Sinorhizobium sp. BG8: one gene and its partner. The main gene of each other region encodes a partner of the protein of the gene in region 2 in a complex. Links are inferred from orthologs where the notes say so. Each region holds a gene or a part of one and is shown on either strand. Other genes may lie near its edges. The genes, in order: F3Y30_RS11315 and pnp.

Region 1 (11,116 bases), 1.5 Mb from region 2 along the record:
ATCGCCGCCAATCCCGACCAGGTGGCCAAGGTGCAGGCAAAGCCCTCGCTTGCCGGCTGGTTCGTCGGTCAGGTCATGAAGGCAACGGGCGGCAAGGCCAACCCGCAGGCCGTTCAGGCGCTCGTCAAGGCCAAGCTCGGCCTCGAGGACTGACCCCGATGTTCTTCGTCCGCACCGCATCGGAGCGTGATCTGGCCAAGGTCAGCACGCTCCTCGGTGAGACATGGCACGCGACCTACGACGCGCTCTACGGCGCCGACAAGGTCGCGGAGCTGACGGCGAGATGGCATTCCGTGCCGGCGCTTAAAGCGCAGCTTGCCCGGAAGAATTCGGAGTTCGTGGTCGCCGACAACGGCAAGGAGATCGGCGGCATGGGATATGCCGCGATGTCCGATACCCTGCGGAAAGGTGCCATTCTGCATCAGCTCTACGTGCTGCCGAAGTTCCAGCGCCAGGGCGTCGGCCGCGAGATGTTCGCCGAGCTCGAGACATGCTTTCCCGATGCGGAGATCATGCAGTTGGAGGTGGAGCCGCAGAACCATGCCGCGATAGGTTTCTATCTGGCGCACGGCTTCGTGAAAACCGGCGATACGGCCAGTTGCAACGATGCCCAGTCGGGCATTCCCGCGCTCATCATGCAGAAGTCGCTGCTCTGACGCGCATCTCCCCGATGTGTTCACCGATTCCGGCACAAGACAGCGTAAAAACAACACGTTAAAGCCTGCGTAGCGAGTTCGGCCGTTCGCGGCACACGTTGGAAATCTTTCACTCCGCTGTCACATTCCCTTCGTGGAACGATGCCAAGTGTCCCGTCGACACGAGGAGTTCGCACGACATGGATGGAATGGCGCACACAACCACGATACGGACCGCAACGCGCGCCGACCTTCGGGCGCTGATTGCGATCTTTGCCGCGGACGCCCTCGGCGGCCATGGCGATACGACGGAAGAGAGGGCTTACGACGACTACGTGAGAGCCTTCGACCGGATCGAGGCTTCGCCGAACGACACGCTCTTCGTCGCCGAGATCGGCGGCGAAATCGTCGGGACGTTCCAGACGACGGTTCTCTCCAGCCTGCCCGGCCGAGGAAGTTCTAGCCTGCTGCTGGAGGCGGTCCAGACGCGGCAGGATCGGCGGGGGCGGGGGATCGGCGAGGCCATGATCCGCTTTGCCATCGAAGAGGCGCGCCGTCAGGGGCTGGGCAAGATTCAACTGACCTCCAACGCGGTTCGCAAGGATGCCCATCGGTTCTATGCGCGCCTGGGCTTCGAGCCATCGCATATCGGCTTCAAGCTCCGGCTGAAATGAAGGGTGAAACAGCGGGAATCGCTGGACATTGCGGCGGTGGCGCGCCATAAGCGCAGTGTGTAATTCGAGAAGGAGTGGCACTCCGTGCTGCTCTGCCAAGGACGGCGATCCCATGAAGCTTCTTCTGCAAATCTTTACCTGGTGGAACAACCAGACGATCGGAACGCGCTTTCACACCTGGCGCTTCGGCACCAAGGTCGGTGAAGACGAATTCGGCAACGTCTACTATCAGGGCGGCAAGGACTCCGAGGGCCGTACAAGGCGCTGGGTCATCTACAACGGTTATGCCGACGCATCGGCAATTCCTCCCGGCTGGCATGGTTGGATGCACCATCGCACCGACGTTTCGCCGGCGGATGAGGAATACAAGCCGCGCGAATGGCAGAAGACCCACCGTGCAAACGGCACCGGTAGTGCTCAGGCCTATCGTCCGCCGGGCTCGCTTGCCGTCACCGGCGAACGTCCTCGCGTCACGGGTGACTACGACGCCTGGTCGCCGCGCTCCTGATACAGATTGGCCACATTTGCCCGGTAGCGCATGGCTGAAGATAAAAGGCTGCGCGACCGCAGGAGAATGGCACAGATGAAATTTACGGACAGCCTGAGAACTGTTTGCGCGGGAGCAGCGGCAGCCGTGACGATGGGTGCTGTCCTTCTGGCGGCGCTTCCGGCCGAGGCGACGCGCATCTCCAATCCCGTCGCGGTATTCTCCGGCATCGACAAGATTACCGGCCGCATCACGAGCTTCGACGTCTACATCGGCGAGACCGTCCAGTTCGGTGCCCTGCAGGTCACTCCGCGCGTCTGCTACAATCGCGACGATACGGAAGCGCAGAAGGTGACGACCTTCGTGGAGGTCGACGAAATCACGCTCGACCGCAAGATCCGCCGCATCTTCACCGGATGGATGTTCGCCGACAGCCCCGGTCTCAATGCCGTCGAGCATCCGGTCTATGACGTGTGGCTCGTCGAGTGCAAGGTGAAGTCCGACGTTCCTCCGCCGGAAACCACACAGACGCAGTAGGCCGGGTATTTCGGCCAGCGGATCCCATCGCTCAAGCCTGGGCCAGTGCGGCAACGCTCTCTGGATTTCAAATGAAAACGATGGAGCGAGTTCGGCGCCGGGCGCCCGATCCCCGCTTCAGAAGCGCAGGTGCGGCGAGGAGAGGGCTCTTGCGAGCAGGTCCTCGTACTTGTGCTTGGGCACGTCGATCGCCCCGAAGGACTTCAGGTGTTCGGTGGTGAACTGCGTATCAAGCAGCCGGAAGCCCTTCGCCTTCATCCGTTCGACGAGATAGACGAGGCATATCTTGGAGGCGTCCGTGCGCCGGGAGAACATGCTTTCACCGAAGAACGCAGCCCCCAGCGAAACGCCATAGAGACCACCGACGAGATGGTCGCCTTCCCAGGCCTCGACGGAATGGGCATGTCCCATGTGATGGAGCGTGGAGTAGAGGGCCTTGATCTTCCGGTTAATCCAGGTGGACGGCCGGTCCGGTGCAGCTTCGGCACAGGCGGCAATCACTGCGTCGAATGCGGTGTCGACGCGGATGTCGAAGGGCTTCTTTCGGATCGTCTTGGCGAGGCTGCGCGAGACGTGAAACTTGTCTAGCGGAATGATGCCGCGCATGTCGGGCTCGACCCAGAAGAGTTCCGGGTCGTCTGCCGAGTCAGCCATCGGGAAGAGGCCGATGGAGTAGGCGCGCAGGAGAAGTTCCGGCGTTATGTCCGGTTGTCTGCTGCGTCGCCCCGCCATCGCGGTTCATCCTCAGTGGGAGGTTTTGGCCAGATAGGTCTCCAGCCAATGGATGTCGTAGTCACCATTGGCGATGTCCTGGTTGGATACGAGATCCTGGAACAGCGGCAATGTCGTCTTGATACCATCTACCACGAATTCGTCGAGAGCGCGACGCAGACGCATCATGCATTCGACACGGGTGCGTCCGTGAACGATCAGTTTGCCGATCAGGCTGTCGTAGTACGGAGGAATCCGATAGCCCTGATAGGCGCCGGAATCGATGCGCACTCCAAGACCACCCGGTGCGTGGAAATGCGTGATCGTGCCGGGCGAGGGCACGAAGGTACGTGCATCCTCGGCATTGATGCGGCATTCGATCGCGTGTCCGGAGAAGACGATATCTTCCTGGCGGACCGAGAGCCCGCCGCCGGAGGCGACGCGGATCTGCTCGTGTACGAGATCGATTCCGGTAATGGCCTCGGTGATCGGGTGTTCCACCTGGAGACGCGTGTTCATTTCGATGAAATAGAACTCGCCGTTCTCGTAGAGGAATTCGATGGTGCCGGCACCGCGGTACTTCAGCTTCTTCATCGCATCGGCGCAGACCTGGCCGATCTTCATCCGCTGTTCGACGTTGAGGGCAGGGGAGTTCGCTTCTTCCCAGACCTTCTGGTGGCGCCGCTGGAGCGAGCAATCGCGTTCACCGAGGTGGATCGCATTGCCTTCGCCGTCGCCAACAATCTGCACCTCGATGTGCCGCGGCTGGCCAAGGTACTTTTCCATGTAGACCGCGTCGTTGCCGAATGCGGCCGCAGCCTCGGCGCGTGCCGTCGAAATGGCTTCGTCCAGGTCGGCCTCGGTCCTGGCGACCTTCATGCCGCGTCCGCCGCCGCCGGCGGTCGCCTTGATCAGGACAGGGAAGCCAATCTTGCGGGCGATCTCCCGCGCGTTCTCCGGCTTGACCTCGCCGTCCGAGCCCGGAACCACGGGAATGCCAAGCTCTTCCGCCGTCTTCTTGGCGGTGATCTTGTCACCCATGATGCGGATGTGCTCGGCGGTCGGCCCGATGAAGGTTATGCCGTGCGCATCGAGGATCTCAGCGAACTTCGCATTTTCCGACAGGAAGCCGTATCCCGGGTGCACCGCATCCGCGCCCGTGATCTCGCAGGCAGCGACGATCTGGTGGATGTTCAGGTAGCTTTCGCGCGAGGGCGGCGGGCCGATGCAGACGCTTTCGTCGGCAAGGCGGACGTGCATCGCGTCGGCATCCGCCGTCGAGTGCACGGCGACTGTGGCGATGCCGAGCTCCTTGCAGGCCCTGAGGACCCGGAGGGCGATTTCGCCGCGGTTGGCTATGAGGATCTTGGAAATCATGAGCCTGGCCTTACTCGATGACGATCAGCGGTTCGCCATACTCGACCGGGGCAGCGTCTTCCACGAGGATTTCAACGACCTTGCCGGAACGCGGCGCCGGAATCTGGTTCATCGTCTTCATGGCTTCGATGATGAGGATCGTCTGGCCCTCGGTGACAGTCGCGCCGACTTCGACGAACGGACGGGCGCCCGGTGCCGCGGCAAGATAGGCGGTTCCGACCATCGGTGCGGTGACCGCGTTCTTGTTGGTACGAGCGGTCTCGGCAGCCGGTGCAGCGACGGAAACCGCAGCCACCGGTGCTGCCACAGCCGGAACCGGCGCGGAAACGTATTGCGGCGTGCCGGCGCGCGAGACGCGGATGCGCAGGTCGTCCTGCTCCACTTCGATCTCGGTCAGATCGGTCTCGTTGAGGATATTGGCAAGATCGCGGATCAGCGTCTGGTCGATACCCTGTTTCTTGTCAGCCATGGGAAAAGCCTCTTTTTCTTGTTATTTCGTGATGTTGGAAAGCGCGTTCAGCGCAAGGATGTAGCTGTGGGCGCCAAATCCGCAGATGACGCCCTTGACCGCGGGAGCGATCATGGATTTGTGCCGGAATTCTTCGCGCGCATGGATGTTCGAAAGATGCAGCTCGACGACCGGGACCGAGATCGAGCGGATCGCATCGTGCATCGCGATGGACGTATGTCCATAGGCGCCGGGATTGATGGCGATGCCCGCCGCCTTGCTCCCGGCCTCGTGGATCCAGTCGACGAGCGTGCCCTCGTGGTTGGATTGCCGGAAATCGATGTCGAAGCCGAGTTTGGCGCCTTCGTCGCGGCAAAGCGCTTCTATGTCCGCGAGCGTCTGCCCGCCATAGATACCGGGCTCGCGTTTGCCGAGCATATTGAGGTTAGGTCCGTTGAGCACGAAAAACGTGGATGCCATTCGAAATTCCGCATGCTGGATCGAAATTTACCTATAGACCGGCGGTCCCTGCAGGGAAAGCCCCAACACGGGTATGCAAGCTTGTCCACAAGTGGGATTGGCTCAACACGATCGGGATGGCCGAATGATGGCGGTCTTCAGCATGCCGTCTGGCCGCAGGCGCGCACGTTGGCGACCTTGTCCTCTATGGCCTCGGAACCGATGGCGCCGAACACAGCCTCCTTGCCGATGATGTAGGAGGGCGTGCCGGTGATGCCGAGACTGTTTGCAAGCGAGTAGGTCGCGCGCACCGCATCGTCATGGGGCTTTTCTTCCATCGCCTTGCGGATGTCCGCCTCGGTGACGCCAAGCTTGACGGCGACCTCGATGGCGCTCTCTTCCGTGGCGCGGCCTTCTCCCCCGAGCAGCGTGCGGTGGAACTCGCCATATTTTTCGGGAGCGAGGTCGCGGAATGCGGCGCTTACCTTGTGGGCGGCAAGCGAATCGGGGCCGAGAATCGGCAATTCCTTGAGCACGAAGCGGACGTTCTTGTCCTTGGCCAGGATGTCATCCATGTCGGACAGCGCCCGCTTGCAATAGCCGCAGTTGTAGTCGAAGAACTCGACGACCGTGACATCGCCATCCGGATTGCCGAGCGTGACGTCGTTCTTTGACGAGAAGATCTCCTTCTCGTTGTCAACTATCGCGGCCTGGGCCTGAGCCTGCTGGGCCTTCGCCTGCTTGTCCTGGAGGGCTTCCTGAACGTCTATGAGGATTTCGGGATTGGCGAGGAGGTATTCCTTGATATAGGCGCCGATCTCTTCCTTCTGCTTGTCGTCAAGCGCGAAAGCCTGCAGGGGCACTGCCGTGCCGAGAGCGAGCGCCATGGCGCCGGCCGCCAGGGATTGAGCCAATTTCATTGCCGTTACAGTCCTCGTCAAATCGCAGAGCCGGGTGCTCCGTCACATCCATGTCGCGCGCAGCCAGCGTCGCGTGGCGCTTTCCGCCATTCGGTGATTCGAACTTACGGCGGCTGCCCGGCAAACGAAACTGCAAAAGCGGCGGAATTCCGGTGGTCGCGGGATTGTGAACAGGTGATTCTTGCGGCACAGGAAACGGCGATGCACAGATAACGGGATGCCTTCGATGAAATTTTCCAGACGCAGCGCAGTCGAGCCCTTTCACGCCATGGACGTTCTGGCGGAGGCGACGAGACGCAGGTCGGCCGGCCATCCCGTCATTTCCATGGCTGTTGGCCAGCCGGTGCATCCTGCGCCCCAGGCAGTGCTTGCAGCGGCCCGCACCGCCCTCGAGCATGGTCGCATCGGCTATACCGACGCCCTCGGGCTTCAGGCGCTGCGCCAGGCGATCGCGGACGACTACCGGACACGGCATGGCGTTTCGGTCGATCCCGGCCGCATCGCCGTGACCACCGGTTCGTCGGCCGGCTTCAATCTCGCGTTTCTCGTCCTCTTCGATCCGGGCGACCGGGTTGCGATCGCCCGCCCGGGTTATCCCGCCTACCGCAACATTCTCGCCGCGCTCGGAATCGAGACGGTGGAGATTGAGGTGAGCGCAGAGAATGGCTTCACCTTGACCCCTGAGAGCCTCGAGAAGGCCCAGAGCGAAAGCGGCAAGAAGCTCGATGGCGTGCTTCTCGCCAGTCCGGCGAACCCCACGGGAACGGTGACGGGCAGGGACAACCTGAAAGCCCTTGCTGACTATTGCACCGCAAACGGCATCGCCTTCATTTCCGACGAGATCTACCATGGCCTCACCTTTGTCGGGCAGGAGACGACGGCTCTTGAACTGACCGACCAGGCGGTCGTCATCAATTCCTTCTCCAAGTACTATTGCATGACGGGCTGGCGCATCGGCTGGATGGTTCTCCCGGAGGAACTCGTCCGCCCGATAGAGCGCGTCGCCCAGAGCCTCTACATCTCGGCCCCGGAACTCTCCCAGATCGCAGCCGCCGCAGCCTTCGGCGCCACGGAGGAACTTGATCGGTACCGGGATGCCTACCGCCGCAATCGCGACATGCTCGCCCGGCGCCTGCCCGAACTCGGCCTGTCGATCGCTTCCCCGATGGATGGTGCATTCTACGCCTATGCGGACGTGAGCCGCTTCACCAACGACAGCATGGCTTTCGCGCGAAAGATGCTCGCCGAGATCAACGTCGCGGCGACGCCGGGGTTCGACTTCGATCCCATCGAGGGACACCGCACGATGCGGTTCTCCTATGCCGGAAGCTACGACGACATGGTGGAAGCCATGGACCGGATCGGCGCCTGGCTCGAATAGACGATCTTCACAAAACAGACATTTCGTATCGTCCGGGAGAGTTCGGGAGCGACTGCCTGCCTGACGCGTGCGGCAGTGCGCCCAATCGTGTCGCAGCGTCGGCGCGCACAAGCTGCGCCTCCCTGATACATGGTTCTAAAGGCGCGGACCTCGGAACCCGCATCCATCTTTAGGTCTCATAAAACGAAAGAACCCGGCACTAAGCCGGGTTCGCTCGTATGTCTGTGTGAAGTCGCGCGGTGTCTCAGAAGAAACCCTTGCGCTGCCACCATCCGCCCTTCTTGGGCTTGTCTGCCTTTTCCTCGTCTTCCTGCTTGGAGGAAGAGGTCACGACAGGCGCGCTTGCAATGTTTGCCAGGTCGCGGTTGGCACGAACGGGCTTCGCATCGTCGAGCACAGCGGCAGCTTCCTCGACTTCCGGCTCCGGAGCCGGCTTTGCCTCGGCGGCAGCGTCGGTCTCCACGGGCTGGGCCTCGACTACCGCCTGTGCGGTCTGGTCGACGTCCACCGCTTCCTTGGCCTTTGCCTTAGGCTTGCGGGTACGCTTCGGCTTGGCCGGAGCTTCTTCCGCAGGCGCTTCCACGGCTTCGGCAGGTGCTTCGGCGGCCACCGCGGTGGGGGCGGGCAGTTCCTCGACCGGTATGACCGCTGCAACGGCACCGGCGTCTCCGGCGTCGCTCACATGGTCCTCGGTCTCGTCGTCGGCTTCGTCCGCCGTCGCTTCGAGATCGGCGCCTTCGGCACCCTCCGGACGGTTTCGACGACCGCCGCGCTTGCCGCGCCGGCGACGCTTGCGCTTCTGCTGTTCGCTCACGCTTTCGGCGCTCGCATCGCTCGCAGCCGCGGCCTCGTCGCCTTCATCCTCGTCTTCGCCGAGTTCGTCATCGGCAGCCTCGCCACCGAACGATGCAGTGTCGGCGCCCTCGGCACCTTCGCCGCCTTCACGGCCGCCACGTCCGCGGCGCCGGCGACGGCGCTTGCGCTTGCGGCCGTTCTGGTCGTCCTGCTGCTGCTGCGCTGCCGCGGCAGGACGGCTCTCGATGACTTCCTCTTCGTCGATCTCTTCCTCGACGGGAATGTCTTCCTCTTCTTCCGGCTCCGGCTCGAAGTGAAGGATCTGTTCGATCTTCACCGGGTTTTCCACCGGTTCGCCGCGGTCGATCGCGAAGTGCTGTGCACCCACATGCGCATCGGCCTCGATGATGATCTGGACGCCGAAGCGGGCTTCGTAGTCCGTGATCGTGCCGCGCTTGTAGTTCAGTAGATAAAGCGCGATGTCCGGGATCGTGCGGACGGTGATGTTGTGCGTGGTGTTCTTGAGCAGGTATTCCTCGATGCCGCGCAGCACATGGAGCGCGACCGAGGACTGCGAGCGGATATGGCCCGTGCCGTTGCAGTGCGGGCAGGTCTGCATCGTGCTTTCGAGAACCGACGCGCGAATGCGCTGGCGGGACATCTCGAGCAGGCCGAAGTGCGAGATGCGGCCGACCTGGATGCGGGCGCGATCGTTCTTCAGATGGTCCTTGAGGCGCTTTTCGACCGCGCGGTTGTTGCGCTTCTCCTCCATGTCGATGAAGTCGATGACGACGAGACCGGCAAGGTCGCGAAGGCGCAGCTGGCGCGCGACTTCCTCGGCTGCCTCGAGGTTTGTCTGCAGCGCCGTCTCTTCGATCGAATGCTCGCGGGTGGAGCGTCCGGAGTTGACGTCGATCGATACGAGGGCTTCGGTCTGGTTGATGATGATGTAGCCGCCGGACTTGAGGGTCACCTGGGGCTGCAGCATGCGGTCGAGCTGGGCTTCGATGCCCGACCGGGAGAAGATCGGATGCACGTCGCGGTAGGGCTGGACGACCTTCGCGTGGCTCGGCATCAGCATCTTCATGAAGCCCTTGGCTTCCTTGTAGCCTTCCTCGCCGGCAACGATGATCTCGCCGATGTCCTTGTTGTAGAGATCGCGGATCGAGCGCTTGATCAGGCTGCCTTCCTCATAGACGAGGCAGGGAGCCGTCGAACTCAGTGTAAGCGTACGGACGTTCTCCCAAAGGCGCATCAGGTATTCGAAGTCGCGCTTGACCTCGACCTTGGTGCGGTTGGCACCGGCGGTGCGCAGGATGACGCCCATACCCTGCGGCACTTCGAGGCCGCGGGCGATTTCCTTCAGGCGCTTGCGGTCCTGGAGATTGGTGATCTTGCGGGAAATGCCGCCGCCACGCGCCGTGTTCGGCATGAGAACCGAATAGCGGCCGGCAAGCGAGAGATAGGTCGTGAGCGCAGCACCCTTGTTGCCGCGTTCTTCCTTGGCGACCTGCACCAGCAGGATCTGGCGCCGCTTGATGACTTCCTGAATCCGGTACTGCTTGCGGGGCCTGCGTGCAGCACGATCGGGAACCTCTTCCATCGCGTCTTCCGCGCCGACGGATTCGATCACTTCCTTCTCTTCGTGGCCGTGATCGTCGTCGTCATCGTCGTCGTCGCGATTGCGGCGGCCGTCGAGCGACTCGGAGACTTCATCCGTGTCGACAACCGCGGCCATGCTGCCGGACGGGGTTTCGCCGTCATCGGATTGTTCTGCGGCGGCCGCTTCTTCGGCTGGCTGCTCTGTCTCTTCGCTTGCCGCTGCCTTGGTGCGCGCCTTGCGGGTGCGGCGTGGCTTGGCCTTCGGCTTTTCCTCGACAACCTCTGCTTCGACGGAAACCTCTTCCGCTACCGCCACTTCGACGACAGGCTGGTCGGTTTCGGCAGCTTCGGTTTCCACCGACGACTCTTCGCTCGCCTTGACGTCAGTTCCGGTCTCGATCTGCTCGATGTCGTTGTCGTGCCGGTGTTCTTCGGCCTCGGCCCTCAGAAGGGCCTGCCGGTCCGCCAGCGGGATCTGATAGTAGTCCGGATGGATTTCCGCGAAGGCCAGGAAGCCGTGACGGTTTCCGCCGTAATCGACGAAGGCGGCCTGCAGCGACGGTTCGACCCGCGTGACCTTGGCAAGGTAGATGTTGCCGCGGATCTGTTTCTTGTGCTCCGACTCGAAGTCGAATTCTTCTATGCGGTTCCCGCGAACGACGACAACCCGCGTCTCCTCGGCGTGAGACGCATCAATAAGCATTTTCTCTGCCATGTAGTTTCTGCTCCTCGGCGCGGCCTTGTTCCCTCAGGCAGCGAGCTCCTCATGGGAGGCGTGCCTGCGGATGGCGACCTGGCGCCGGATATGTAAGTTCTCGCCGGGTGAGGGAGCAGCAGACAGGGACTGGCCGGTACGGGAGCGTTCCGGAGCCTGTTAACTTCTGACGAATACCGCTGCGACGACATCAATGACCGAACGAGAATGCCAATGCCTAGACCTAGTGGTCCGATGAAACATGCCCCTGAGGGCGACTGGTGGAGATCCACCCCTAACTGGTCCGGCCACCGCCGGATTACCGCGATTCATTAGTATGCAGGAATAGAGCGCTGCGACGGCGGATGAATGCCCGGTTCGGCGCCACCTCCACCA
Region 2 (10,585 bases):
AACCGGGCACTTTGCGCACCTGCGCTCAATTTGCACTGGCTGAGGGCGCAGTCATCATGTATGCGACACCGGCAATAAGCAAAGCCTTCCTTGTCGCCAGCATGGGGTATCAGGACGGGAAGGGTCATGCGGATGCTTCATTTTGAGGTGATCCTGCTTTAAAGCTGTTAACGAAAACCAAAGTGCGGGGATTAGACACTCAGATGACCACACGGCAATCCAGCTTCAACTACGAGGAAATCCTGACCTGCGGACGGGGCGAAATGTTTGGCCCCGGCAATGCGCAGCTTCCGCTTCCTCCGATGCTGATGTTCAACCGGATCACCGAAATCTCCGAGACCGGCGGACCGCACGACAAAGGCTTCATTCGCGCGGAGTTCGACATCACTCCGGATCTCTGGTTCTTTCCCTGCCATTTCCAGGGCGATCCCGTCATGCCGGGCTGCCTCGGTCTCGACGCGATGTGGCAGCTGACCGGCTTCTATCTCGGCTGGCTCGGCGAGCCAGGCAAGGGCCGGGCGATCTCGACCGGCGAAGTGAAGTTCACCGGCATGGTCACGCCCGCGACGAAACTCGTCGAGTACGGCATCGACTTCAAGCGCGTCATGCGCGGCCGGCTCGTCCTCGGCATCGCGGACGGCTGGATGAAAGCGGACGGAGAAGTCATCTACAAGGCGACCGACCTGCGCGTCGGACTCTTTCAGGACAAGGCCGCCTGAGCAGCACAGAGCTGCCCGTCGCGGCGCAGGCACCCGCCTGCCCGCGACATCCGACGTCAACGCGGACAACCGCCTCGCTTTTTACGCGGGTCGTTCCGCCGAGTAAGCAAGAAGGTCAAAAACAATGAGACGGGTTGTTGTAACGGGTCTAGGGATCGTATCTTCCATCGGGAACAACGCGGAGGAGGTCACCGGATCGCTCCGCGAAGCGAAATCCGGTATCAGTTTCTCGCAGGACTTTGCCGACCATGGCTTCAAGTGCCAGGTCTGGGGCTCCCCTTCCCTCGATCCGACCGACCTCGTCGATCGTCGGGCCATGCGTTTTCTCTCGCAGGGCGGAGCCTGGAACCACGTCGCGATGAAGCAGGCCATCGCCGATTCGGGCCTGGAAGAGAATGAGTACGCCCAGAACGAGCGTACCGGCATCATCATGGGATCGGGCGGGCCTTCCACGCGCACCATCGTGGAAGCGGCGGAGATCACCGAAAAGAACAACAGCCCCAAGCGGATCGGCCCCTTCGCCGTGCCGAAGGCCATGTCTTCGACCGCGTCGGCGACCCTTGCGACCTGGTTCAAGATCCACGGCGTCAACTACTCCATCTCGTCGGCCTGCTCGACTTCCGCGCACTGCATCGGCAATGCCGTGGAAATGATCCAGTGGGGCAAGCAGGACGTGATGTTTGCCGGTGGCCACGAGGATCTCGACTGGTCCATGTCGAACCTGTTCGACGCAATGGGCGCCATGTCCTCCAAGTACAACGACACGCCGGCAACCGCATCGCGGGCCTATGATGCAAGCCGTGACGGCTTCGTGATTGCCGGCGGTGCGGGCGTACTGGTTCTGGAAGAACTGGAGCACGCCAAGGCGCGCGGCGCCAAGATCTACGCCGAAGTCGTCGGCTACGGCGCGACATCAGACGGCTACGACATGGTAGCCCCCTCCGGCGAAGGCGCGATCCGGTGCATGCGCCAGGCGCTTTCGACGGTCAAGGGCGACGTCGACTACATCAATACTCACGGCACCTCCACCCCGGTCGGCGACAGCAAGGAAATCGGAGCGATCCGCGAAGTGTTCGGCTCGAAGCTTCCCTACATCCAGTCGACAAAGTCGCTGACGGGGCATTCGCTGGGAGCCGCCGGCGTCCAGGAATCCATTTACAGCCTGCTGATGATGCAGGCGGGCTTCATCGGCGAAAGTGCACACATCACCGAACTCGACCCGGAATTCGAAGGCGTGCCGATCGTGCGCAAGCGCATCGACAATGCAAAGATCGACACTGCGCTGTCGAACTCCTTCGGATTTGGCGGGACGAACGCCACGCTGGTATTCCAGCGTTACAACGGGTGATGCAATGACTGGCTTGATGAACGGAAAACGCGGCCTCATCATGGGTGTCGCGAACAATCATTCGATCGCATGGGGAATATCCAAGGCACTCGCCAGTCAGGGTGCGGAACTGGCATTCACGTATCAGGGGGAGGCACTCGGAAAGCGGGTCAAGCCTCTCGCCGCTGAGCTTGGTTCAGACTTCCTGCTGCCCTGTGACGTCGAAGACATCGCTTCGGTCGACTCCGTGATTTCGGCGATCAAGGAACGGTGGGGCAAGCTCGACTTCGTGGTTCACGCCATCGGTTTCTCCGACAAGAACGAGCTGAAGGGGCTCTACGCCAATACCAGCCGGGAGAATTTCACCCGGACCATGGTAATCTCCTGCTTCTCCTTTACCGAGATCGCGAAGCGCGCAGCAGAACTTATGAACGAAGGCGGCACGATGTTGACGCTGACCTACAACGGGTCGATGCGCGTCATGCCGAACTACAATGTCATGGGTGTTGCGAAGGCCGCTCTCGAGGCTTCGGTGCGCTATCTGGCGGGCGACTACGGCCCACGCGGAATTCGCGTCAACGCGATCTCGGCTGGCCCGATCCGGACGCTCGCCGGCGCCGGCATTTCCGATGCGCGCGCAATGCTCTCTTGGCAGCAGAAGAACTCTCCGCTGCGCCGCACGGTCACGATCGAAGACGTCGGAAATTCCGCTCTCTACCTGCTCTCCCCCCTGTCCAGCGGCGTGACGGGCGAGATCCACTACGTCGACTCCGGCTACAACATCACCTCGATGCCGGTCCTGGATACGCTGGCGAAGGCGGACGCCGAGTAGGCATGTTCCCCAGCCGGGCGCCGATCTCGATCGCGTCCGGCCTCCTTGCTCCTAAGTCTTGCCAAGGCGATCCGCTTTTTCCCGCGGGACCGGATCGCCCGATGAGCGGCTCTAGCGCCTGCCCCAGAGAACCTTGAAGCGCGCATTGCGCGAGATCTCGCCGCTTTCCTTGAACGCCTCCGACAGCACGGGCTCGTAGGGCAGCCCGCGATTGGCGACGAGCATGAGCCGTCCGCCGACCTTCAATGCCTTGGCCGCCATGCGGATCATTGCCGCTCCGAGGCCGTGGTCTGCCGCATGGCCCTCGTGGAAGGGCGGATTCATCACGATGAGATCGTAGTGGTCGCGAGGCTGCTCGCTCGTCAGGTCGCTCCAGAAGAAGCGTGTGGGGACGTTCGGGCAGTTCTCCGCGATGTTTGCCCTGGCGGCCTCCAGCGCATCGTAGTCGGCCTCGAAGAGATCGACACCCTTGAGGCCCGGAGCGTGCTCCGCAAGCATCACGGAGAGATAACCCCATCCAGCACCGAAATCGGCCGCATGGCCCTTGAAATCGGCAGGGATCCGGGCTGCCAGCATCTCGGATGCGGCGTCGACCCGATCATGCGAGAACATGCCCGGCGTTGCCGTGAAGCGATCCTCAACCCGAACGGAACGGGCCGAAAGCGCCTTGGCTGCTTCGGCAATGTTTGCGGGCCGCTGGAACCAGAATGCGACGCCGTGATACTTGGGCGTGTGGTCGCCCCCAAACTCAAACTGGGCAATGCGCTTGCGGAGAGACTGGATTCCGTCTTCCTTCCCGCCTGCGACGACGATCAGCCCACCTTCCCGGACGCGCCGGAGCGCCTCCGCAATCCGGTCCTCGTTCTGGCCCTTGTGCTTGCCGCACAGGATCAGTGCCCCGTCGTATTCTTCTCCCTCGATGACAGGCGTGACCTGGAGGCGTGCGGCCTCGAGAGCGCGGAAGAGCGAGCGCAACGGCTGGACCGAATGGATCTCCGCCTGAAACCCATCCGGTGCCCTTTGGCCAGCCTCGGCGCCAAGGAACAGATAGCGCTGCCCGGCACCCGGCGGTTCAACGATACCGGCTGCAAAGGGATGATAGAGCGTCTTGAGAGCATCACGCGACATGGCGGGGGGTCCTGGAGGGGGAGCACCAGCTCCCGGTATAAAGAAAGGGGCGCGGAACGTGCCGCTCCGCGCCCCCGGATTTTCATCGAGCCTCGATTACTCGGCGGCTTCGCCGTCGCCCTTCTTCTCGGCAACGACTTCCTTGCCGGTCGCCTGGTCGACGACCTTCATGGAGAGGCGAACCTTGCCGCGCTCGTCGAAGCCCATCAGCTTGACCCAGACCTTGTCGCCTTCCTTGACGACATCCGAGGTCTTAGCGACGCGCTCGGAAGCGAGCTGCGAGATGTGGACGAGACCATCGCGCGGGCCGAAGAAGTTGACGAAGGCGCCGAAGTCGGCGGTCTTGACGACCGTCCCTTCGTAGATCTGGCCAACTTCCGGTTCGGCGACGATCGAGTGGATCCACTTGCGGGCCGCTTCGATTTCCTTGGCCGAGGACGATGCGATCTTGACGGTACCGTCGTCTTCGATGTTGACCTTGGCGCCGGTCTTTTCGACGATCTCGCGGATGACCTTGCCGCCCGAACCGATGACTTCGCGGATCTTGTCGACCGGGATGTTCATGACTTCGATGCGGGGAGCGAACTCGCCGAGTTCCGAACGACTCTCGGTGATTGCCTTGGCCATTTCGCCGAGGATGTGCAGACGACCGCCCTTGGCCTGGTCGAGAGCGACCTTCATGATCTCCTCGGTGATGCCGTCGATCTTGATGTCCATCTGCAGCGAGGTGATGCCGGCGTCGGTGCCTGCAACCTTGAAGTCCATGTCGCCGAGGTGGTCTTCGTCACCGAGGATGTCCGACAGGACGGCGAAGCGCTCGTCTTCCTTGATGAGGCCCATGGCGATACCGGCGACCGGCTTTGCAAGCGGAACGCCCGCGTCCATCAGAGCAAGCGAGGTCCCGCAAACGGTAGCCATCGAGGACGAACCGTTCGACTCGGTGATCTCCGAGACGACACGCAGCGTGTAGGGAAACTGGTCGGCGGCCGGCAGCATCGGGTGGATGGCGCGCCAGGCAAGCTTGCCGTGACCGATTTCGCGGCGGCCCGGGGAACCCATGCGGCCCGTTTCACCGACCGAGAAGGGCGGGAAGTTGTAGTGCAGCATGAAGTTTTCCTTGTACATGCCAGTCAAGGAATCGACGTACTGCTCGTCTTCGCCGGTGCCGAGGGTGGCAACGACGATGGCCTGGGTTTCGCCGCGGGTGAAGAGGGCCGAACCGTGCGTGCGCGGGAGCAGGCCGACTTCTGCGACGATCGGACGGACGGTGACGAGGTCACGGCCATCGATGCGGCTCTTGGTGTCGAGGATGTTCCAGCGAACGATCTTGGCCTGCAGGTGCTTGAAGACCGCGCCGATTTCCTCGGCGGTGTATTCCGGGTTTTCAACGCCTTCGGGCAGGAAGTGCGCCTTGACCTTCGCCTTTACCGCGTCGACGGCTGCGTAGCGGGCGGCCTTTTCAGTGATCTTGTAGGCATCACGCAGTTCTGCCTCGGCAATGCCGAGCATGGCGGTCTCGAGAGCGGAATAGTCTTCCGGCTCGAATTCGCGCGGCTCCTTGGCAGCAACTTCGGCGAGCTTGATGATCGCATCGATAACCGGCTGGAAGCCCTTCTGTCCGAAGACGACGGCGCCGAGCATGATGTCTTCCGGAAGCTCCTTGGCCTCGGATTCGACCATGAGCACAGCTTCCTGGGTTCCGGCAACGACGAGGTCGAGGGTCGACTCGGTCATTTCATCGAGGTGCGGGTTCAGGACGTACTGGCCATTGATGTAGCCGACGCGTGCGCCGCCGATCGGGCCCATGAAGGGAATCCCGGACAGCGTGAGCGCTGCAGAAGCAGCAACCATCGACAGGATGTCGGGGTTGTTCTCGAGGTCGTGCTGAACGACGGTCACGATGACCTGCGTGTCGTTCTTGTAGCCTTCCGGGAACAGCGGGCGGATGGGACGGTCGATCAGGCGAGATACGAGCGTCTCGTTCTCGCTCGGGCGTCCTTCGCGCTTGAAGTAGCCGCCCGGGATCTTGCCGGCGGCATAGGTCTTTTCCTGGTAGTTTACGGTCAGCGGGAAGAAGTCCTGGCCGGGCTTCGGCGCCTTGGCAGAAACGACAGTCGCGAGGACGACGGTTTCGCCGTAGGTGGCAAGCACTGCGCCGTCAGCCTGACGCGCGATCTTGCCGGTTTCGAGCTTGAGCGGGCGGCCCGCCCATTCAATTTCAACCGTATGGGTATCGAACATATCTTGTCCTTCATGTGCGGATCCTGGCACCGCCGCCGCTAGGCGCAGGTGGCTCTGATCCGCATTCATGACACATCATGGGCAAGACAACGGGAGGCTTCGCGCGGAGGGCGAATTCTGCACCGCCCGGCTATGGCGCTTCCCGCCACGCCGGAGACAGGCGAGCGCCTGAAGCATCCTGCAATCCTGCCCCATGACAGGTCATCGGTTGGTTCCGCAGGACCGGCCCACCCGGCCCGCTGGAATAGTCTCGTTCCGATCGGCCGCCCACGGGCAAAGCACGACATGGAACGGTCGGCGGAGAACTCCGCAAAAACAACTGGCGGGCGCTCCGCAAGGAACGCCCGCCAGAAAAACTTAGCGGCGAATGCCCAGTGCAGCAATCAGCTTGCTGTAACGGGACTCGTCCTTCTTCTTGAGATAGTCAAGAAGCGAGCGGCGGCTCGAAACCATCGTCAGAAGACCACGACGGGAGTGGTTGTCCTTCTTGTGGCCCTTGAAGTGTTCCGTCAGGTTGTTGATGCGCTCGGTCAGGATTGCAACCTGGACTTCCGGAGAACCGGTATCGCCTTCGACGGTCGCGTATTCCTTGATCAGCGCAGCCTTGCGCTCAGCAGTGATCGACATCGAATGATCCTTTCATCAATGGAGGACTTGGGTCGCCAATTGCCGGGATGTCGTCCAGCAATGGCCATGAAGGCAGACGGGCCAGGCCCGAATGCTGGGCGTGCCTATAAACCATTCAGCCACGAAATGGAAGGGGAGATACCGGCCCCCAAAAGCGTGCGCCGTCAGCCTTGCTCGCCGTCCGCAACCTCCGGATGATCCGCCGCCCTGAGGTTCCGCGACGGTATGCTGACATTCCACTCGATTCCATCTTCGTGCATTTGCCGTTCGAGCGTCGCGTCAAGGGCCATGCTGAGCATCCGCTCGAGAACCGTGCTGCCGAAACCCTTCCGATCACTGGCGCGGTGTTCCGGCTCGATCTCAGCACCGCGCTCGCGCCAGACGATGCGAAGGGTCTCGCCGTCATCGGTCCAAGTGAGGGTGACGGTTCCGTCGCTATTGGCAAAGGCGCCGTATTTCGTGGCGTTGGTCGCAAGCTCGTGCAACGCCATGCCGAGGGTTTGCGATGTCTGCGCATCGAGAAGAACCTCGGGTCCCGCGATCGTCAGGCGGCGCGGCTCGTCGGGAGCGAAGGGCTTCAGCTGGTTTCGGGCGAGATCGGCGAAATTCACGCCCTGGCTGGCATTGTCGATCATCAGGTCGGTCGACCGGGCGAGCCCCGCAACCCGCTTGCGGAAAGCATCGGCGAATTCGCTCGCCGATTCCGCCTTGTTTGCGGACTGGTTGAGCATCGCCTGAATCACCGTAAGCTGGTTTTTCGAACGATGGGCCACCTCGCGCATCAGGAACCGCACTTCCCCCTCGGCTCTCCTGCGGGCATCCGAAGCCGTCGAGAGGGCACGTGAGACCGTCTCGAGCTCGGCGACCGCGTGACGGCGCGGAGGAATTCGCTTGCCTTCTCCGAGCTTGCGGGCATCGCTCGCCAGCATCCTCACATCGCGCGAGACAATCCGTGCGATGGCGAGACCTCCGCAAGCAGCGATCACGGCGAAGACAAGGCCTCCGATCGTGAGCCAGAGGAACGAAGCCTCGGCAGGCGCCTGCACCGCCGAAGCCTTGGCCCAGGCGATGATCTTCCAGCCGGTCACGGCAGAGAATTCCGTCACGACACGATATTCTTCGCCGCCATGGGACATCGTACTCACGCCGAGCCTGAGGGATGGGACGACCTGCAGGAAGAAGGGTGCTCCGGTCTGCTGGGTCGTATCGGTCGAAACGATCACGTTGCCTGCGCCATCAAGAACGGCGGCGCTCCAGCCCGGGGAAAGAATGTCCCGGTTGACCGCATTCTCCAGGCTTTCGGCATTTTTGGTCAGAGTGAGCAACATGCTTTCGCCGGAGGCAAGGCGCACCGGTTGATAGACGTTGAACACCCACTTCTGGGCCGTCTTGCCGAAGAAGAGGTTGGAGACAGCGAGCGTATCGCGCTCGAACACATCCTCGGCAGTCTCGGGGTCGGACGTCGGACCGAGAGGCGCGCCGTAACTCACGCGCGTGTTCAGAACCTGATGGAGGTTCCGGTCGATCAGCAGGAAGTGGGTATTACTGCCGGCGAGCGCCTTGACGGCCTGCGCATGCAGCTCCTCGAAGTTGCCTTTCTGAAGGTGATCGGAGGTCGAGAGGAAATTCAGTGTCGAGACCATGCCCGACACTTCGCGCTCCACCACCCGATTGACGGCACCTGTGGATGTCCGGAGCAGGGATTCTAAGATCCTCTCCTGCGCCTCGTTCGTGCGCTCCACGACGATAATGGCAAAGAGAAACGCCGGAACGACGACGACGAGGATGAGGCAGACCATGTAAAAGGCAATCGGCCGGTGCAGCCACCTGCGCCAGAACGAGCGGAGAGCCTTCTCGGAAGGCGCTGTTGCCTCTTTCATTGCGATCGTCACCGGCCACCCTTTCTGCCCGGTGCCAGGCCGCGCCGTGCCCTTAGCCAGCGAAAGAGCTTGACGTATTGAGCGTGCATGCCCGACACGCGACGACTTCAGGCGCCTATAAAGCCGCGCCCGTCAGGGGAAATCAAGTGGCGATATTTCGCGCGCTCGCCCGGACCGGGCGAGGCGCCTTCGTGAAGAGACCCGCCGTCAACCGGCGAAGACCCTCTTCGGGCGAAACTCCCCGCCACCCACTTCGCCGATAGCGACGAGCTTGCCGCGCGCGGTCGCATAGGCTTCGTCCGCCGATACGGGAGCGTCGCGGCCCCGCAGGATGATCGGATTGCCCATCCGCAGCCGATGCGCCTGGTCTTCGCTGACCGCGACATGCGGAAGGTCGGAAAGTGCCTCCGCCGTGTCGATCAGGAACTCGTCCAGTGCGGCCAGCCGCTCCGCGTCGTCCTCGATGGACTCCAGCGCCACCAGATCCGCAAGCGGCACCATGTCCTCCTCGCCGAACGGGGCGACGAAGGTACGGCGTAGCGAGGAAACGTGACCGTAGCACCCGAGGTCCCGACCGAAATCACGCGCGAGCGCACGCACGTACGTGCCCTTTCCGCATTCGACCTCGAAGTGTGCAGTGTTCTCGTCCGGGCATCCGACCAGAGTCAGCCGGTGAATCTCGACCTCGCGCGACGGGATCTCGACGGTCTCGCCTTCCCGGGCGAGATCGTAGGCGCGCTCGCCTTCGATCTTGATCGCTGAAAACTGCGGCGGAATTTGCTGGATTGTCCCCGTGTAGGCGGGAATTAGCGCGTGAATGGCCTCTGCGGTGGGGCGATCCGAGCTGCTTCGTGTCACGTCGCCTTCCAGATCGTCCGTCGACCGCTCCTCGCCCCAGGTCACCGTGAACTCATAGATCTTGCGACCATCCATGACATAGGGAACCGTCTTGGTGGCATCGCCGAGAGCAATCGGCAGCATGCCGGAAGCAAGGGGGTCAAGGGTTCCCGCATGTCCGGCCTTCTGGGCCTTGAAGAGCCACTTGATCTTGGAAACTGCTTCCGTCGACCCGAAGTCGAAGGGCTTGTCGAGGATGAGCCATCCGGAAACCGGGCGCCCCTTGGGTTTGCGTGGTTTGGACATCTGTACTTCTATTGTTCTTCGTTCTCGTCGCCTGCGGAGAGGTCGCGCGCGACCTCTGGGGAGCGCAGGAGCTCATCGATCTTCTTGTAATTGTCAAAGCTGGTATCGTCGCGGAAGCGCACGTCCGGCATGTATTTCATCTGCCGCAACTGCGGGCCAAGGCGGCCGCGAATGTATTTCGCGTTGCGGTTCAGGGCTTCGATCACTGTGGTGTGGTCGGCCACCCCAAGCGGCGTGACATAGGCCGTGGCGTGCTTCAGGTCCGGAGACATGCGTACCTCCGAAATCGAGATCACCGTCTTCTCTATCAGCGGATCGCGCACTTCGCCGCGCTGAAGGATCTGGGTGATCGCTGCGCGCACCTGTTCGCCAACACGAAGCATGCGCTGCGACGGCGCGGAAGTCGTTGCCTTGGTCATGGTCTGTGGTCTCTGTCTGCCGTCAGCCGGCCCTGGGGTTCGAACCCTTGTCAAAAGAGAGGGTGAAATGAACCTTTTGTGTCAAAAGGTCAAGACACGGGTGGCCGGCAGGGCGAGAAGCCTTCCGTCCACCGCCTTGATCGGGTCAGGGAAGGACAATGCCGCCTCGCGGCCATGAACCCTTCTGATACAGGAAGGGGCGCCGAAGCGCCCCTTGCCGTCGTATGAATAATTGGCCGCTATCAGAGCGTGCGCGTGACATGCTCGAC

Evidence for each region.
Region 1: the proteins of pnp (region 2) and F3Y30_RS11315 are in contact, whole or in part, in a cryo-EM structure (PDB 9QH0), measured with the Escherichia coli proteins. The link is inferred for Sinorhizobium sp. BG8 from one-to-one orthologs.

Annotation. Positions count from the first base shown.
Region 1 is NZ_CP044011.1:2,404,818-2,415,933, forward strand. Bases 7,674-11,116 are described here. They hold F3Y30_RS11315 (ribonuclease E/G), read right to left. Parts: upstream 10,742-11,116; coding sequence 7,874-10,741; downstream 7,674-7,873. Also shown: Asp-tRNA(Asn)/Glu-tRNA(Gln) amidotransferase subunit GatB, read left to right, coding at 1-153; F3Y30_RS11265 (GNAT family N-acetyltransferase), read left to right, coding at 159-656; F3Y30_RS11270 (GNAT family N-acetyltransferase), read left to right, coding at 845-1,309; F3Y30_RS11275 (NADH:ubiquinone oxidoreductase subunit NDUFA12), read left to right, coding at 1,422-1,817; F3Y30_RS11280 (DUF2155 domain-containing protein), read left to right, coding at 1,950-2,333; aat (leucyl/phenylalanyl-tRNA--protein transferase), read right to left, coding at 2,451-3,065; accC (acetyl-CoA carboxylase biotin carboxylase subunit), read right to left, coding at 3,078-4,421; accB (acetyl-CoA carboxylase biotin carboxyl carrier protein), read right to left, coding at 4,432-4,890; aroQ (type II 3-dehydroquinate dehydratase), read right to left, coding at 4,912-5,349; F3Y30_RS11305 (DsbA family protein), read right to left, coding at 5,487-6,215; F3Y30_RS11310 (pyridoxal phosphate-dependent aminotransferase), read left to right, coding at 6,475-7,629. UniProt on the Escherichia coli protein: Endoribonuclease that plays a central role in RNA processing and decay. Required for the maturation of 5S and 16S rRNAs and the majority of tRNAs. Also involved in the degradation of most mRNAs.
Region 2 is NZ_CP044011.1:919,156-929,740, reverse strand. What follows is about bases 3,676-6,587. They hold pnp (polyribonucleotide nucleotidyltransferase), read right to left. Parts: upstream 6,248-6,587; coding sequence 4,103-6,247; downstream 3,676-4,102. Other genes in these bases: F3Y30_RS04215 (class I SAM-dependent methyltransferase), read right to left, coding at 3,676-4,006. In the rest of the region: 3-hydroxyacyl-[acyl-carrier-protein] dehydratase FabA, read left to right, coding at 204-719; fabB (beta-ketoacyl-ACP synthase I), read left to right, coding at 844-2,067; enoyl-ACP reductase FabI, read left to right, coding at 2,072-2,878; more of F3Y30_RS04215, read right to left, coding at 2,990-3,675; rpsO (30S ribosomal protein S15), read right to left, coding at 6,605-6,874; F3Y30_RS04200 (sensor histidine kinase), read right to left, coding at 7,039-8,754; tRNA pseudouridine(55) synthase TruB, read right to left, coding at 8,962-9,897; 30S ribosome-binding factor RbfA, read right to left, coding at 9,906-10,316. UniProt on the Escherichia coli protein: Involved in mRNA degradation. Catalyzes the phosphorolysis of single-stranded polyribonucleotides processively in the 3'- to 5'-direction. Also involved, along with RNase II, in tRNA processing.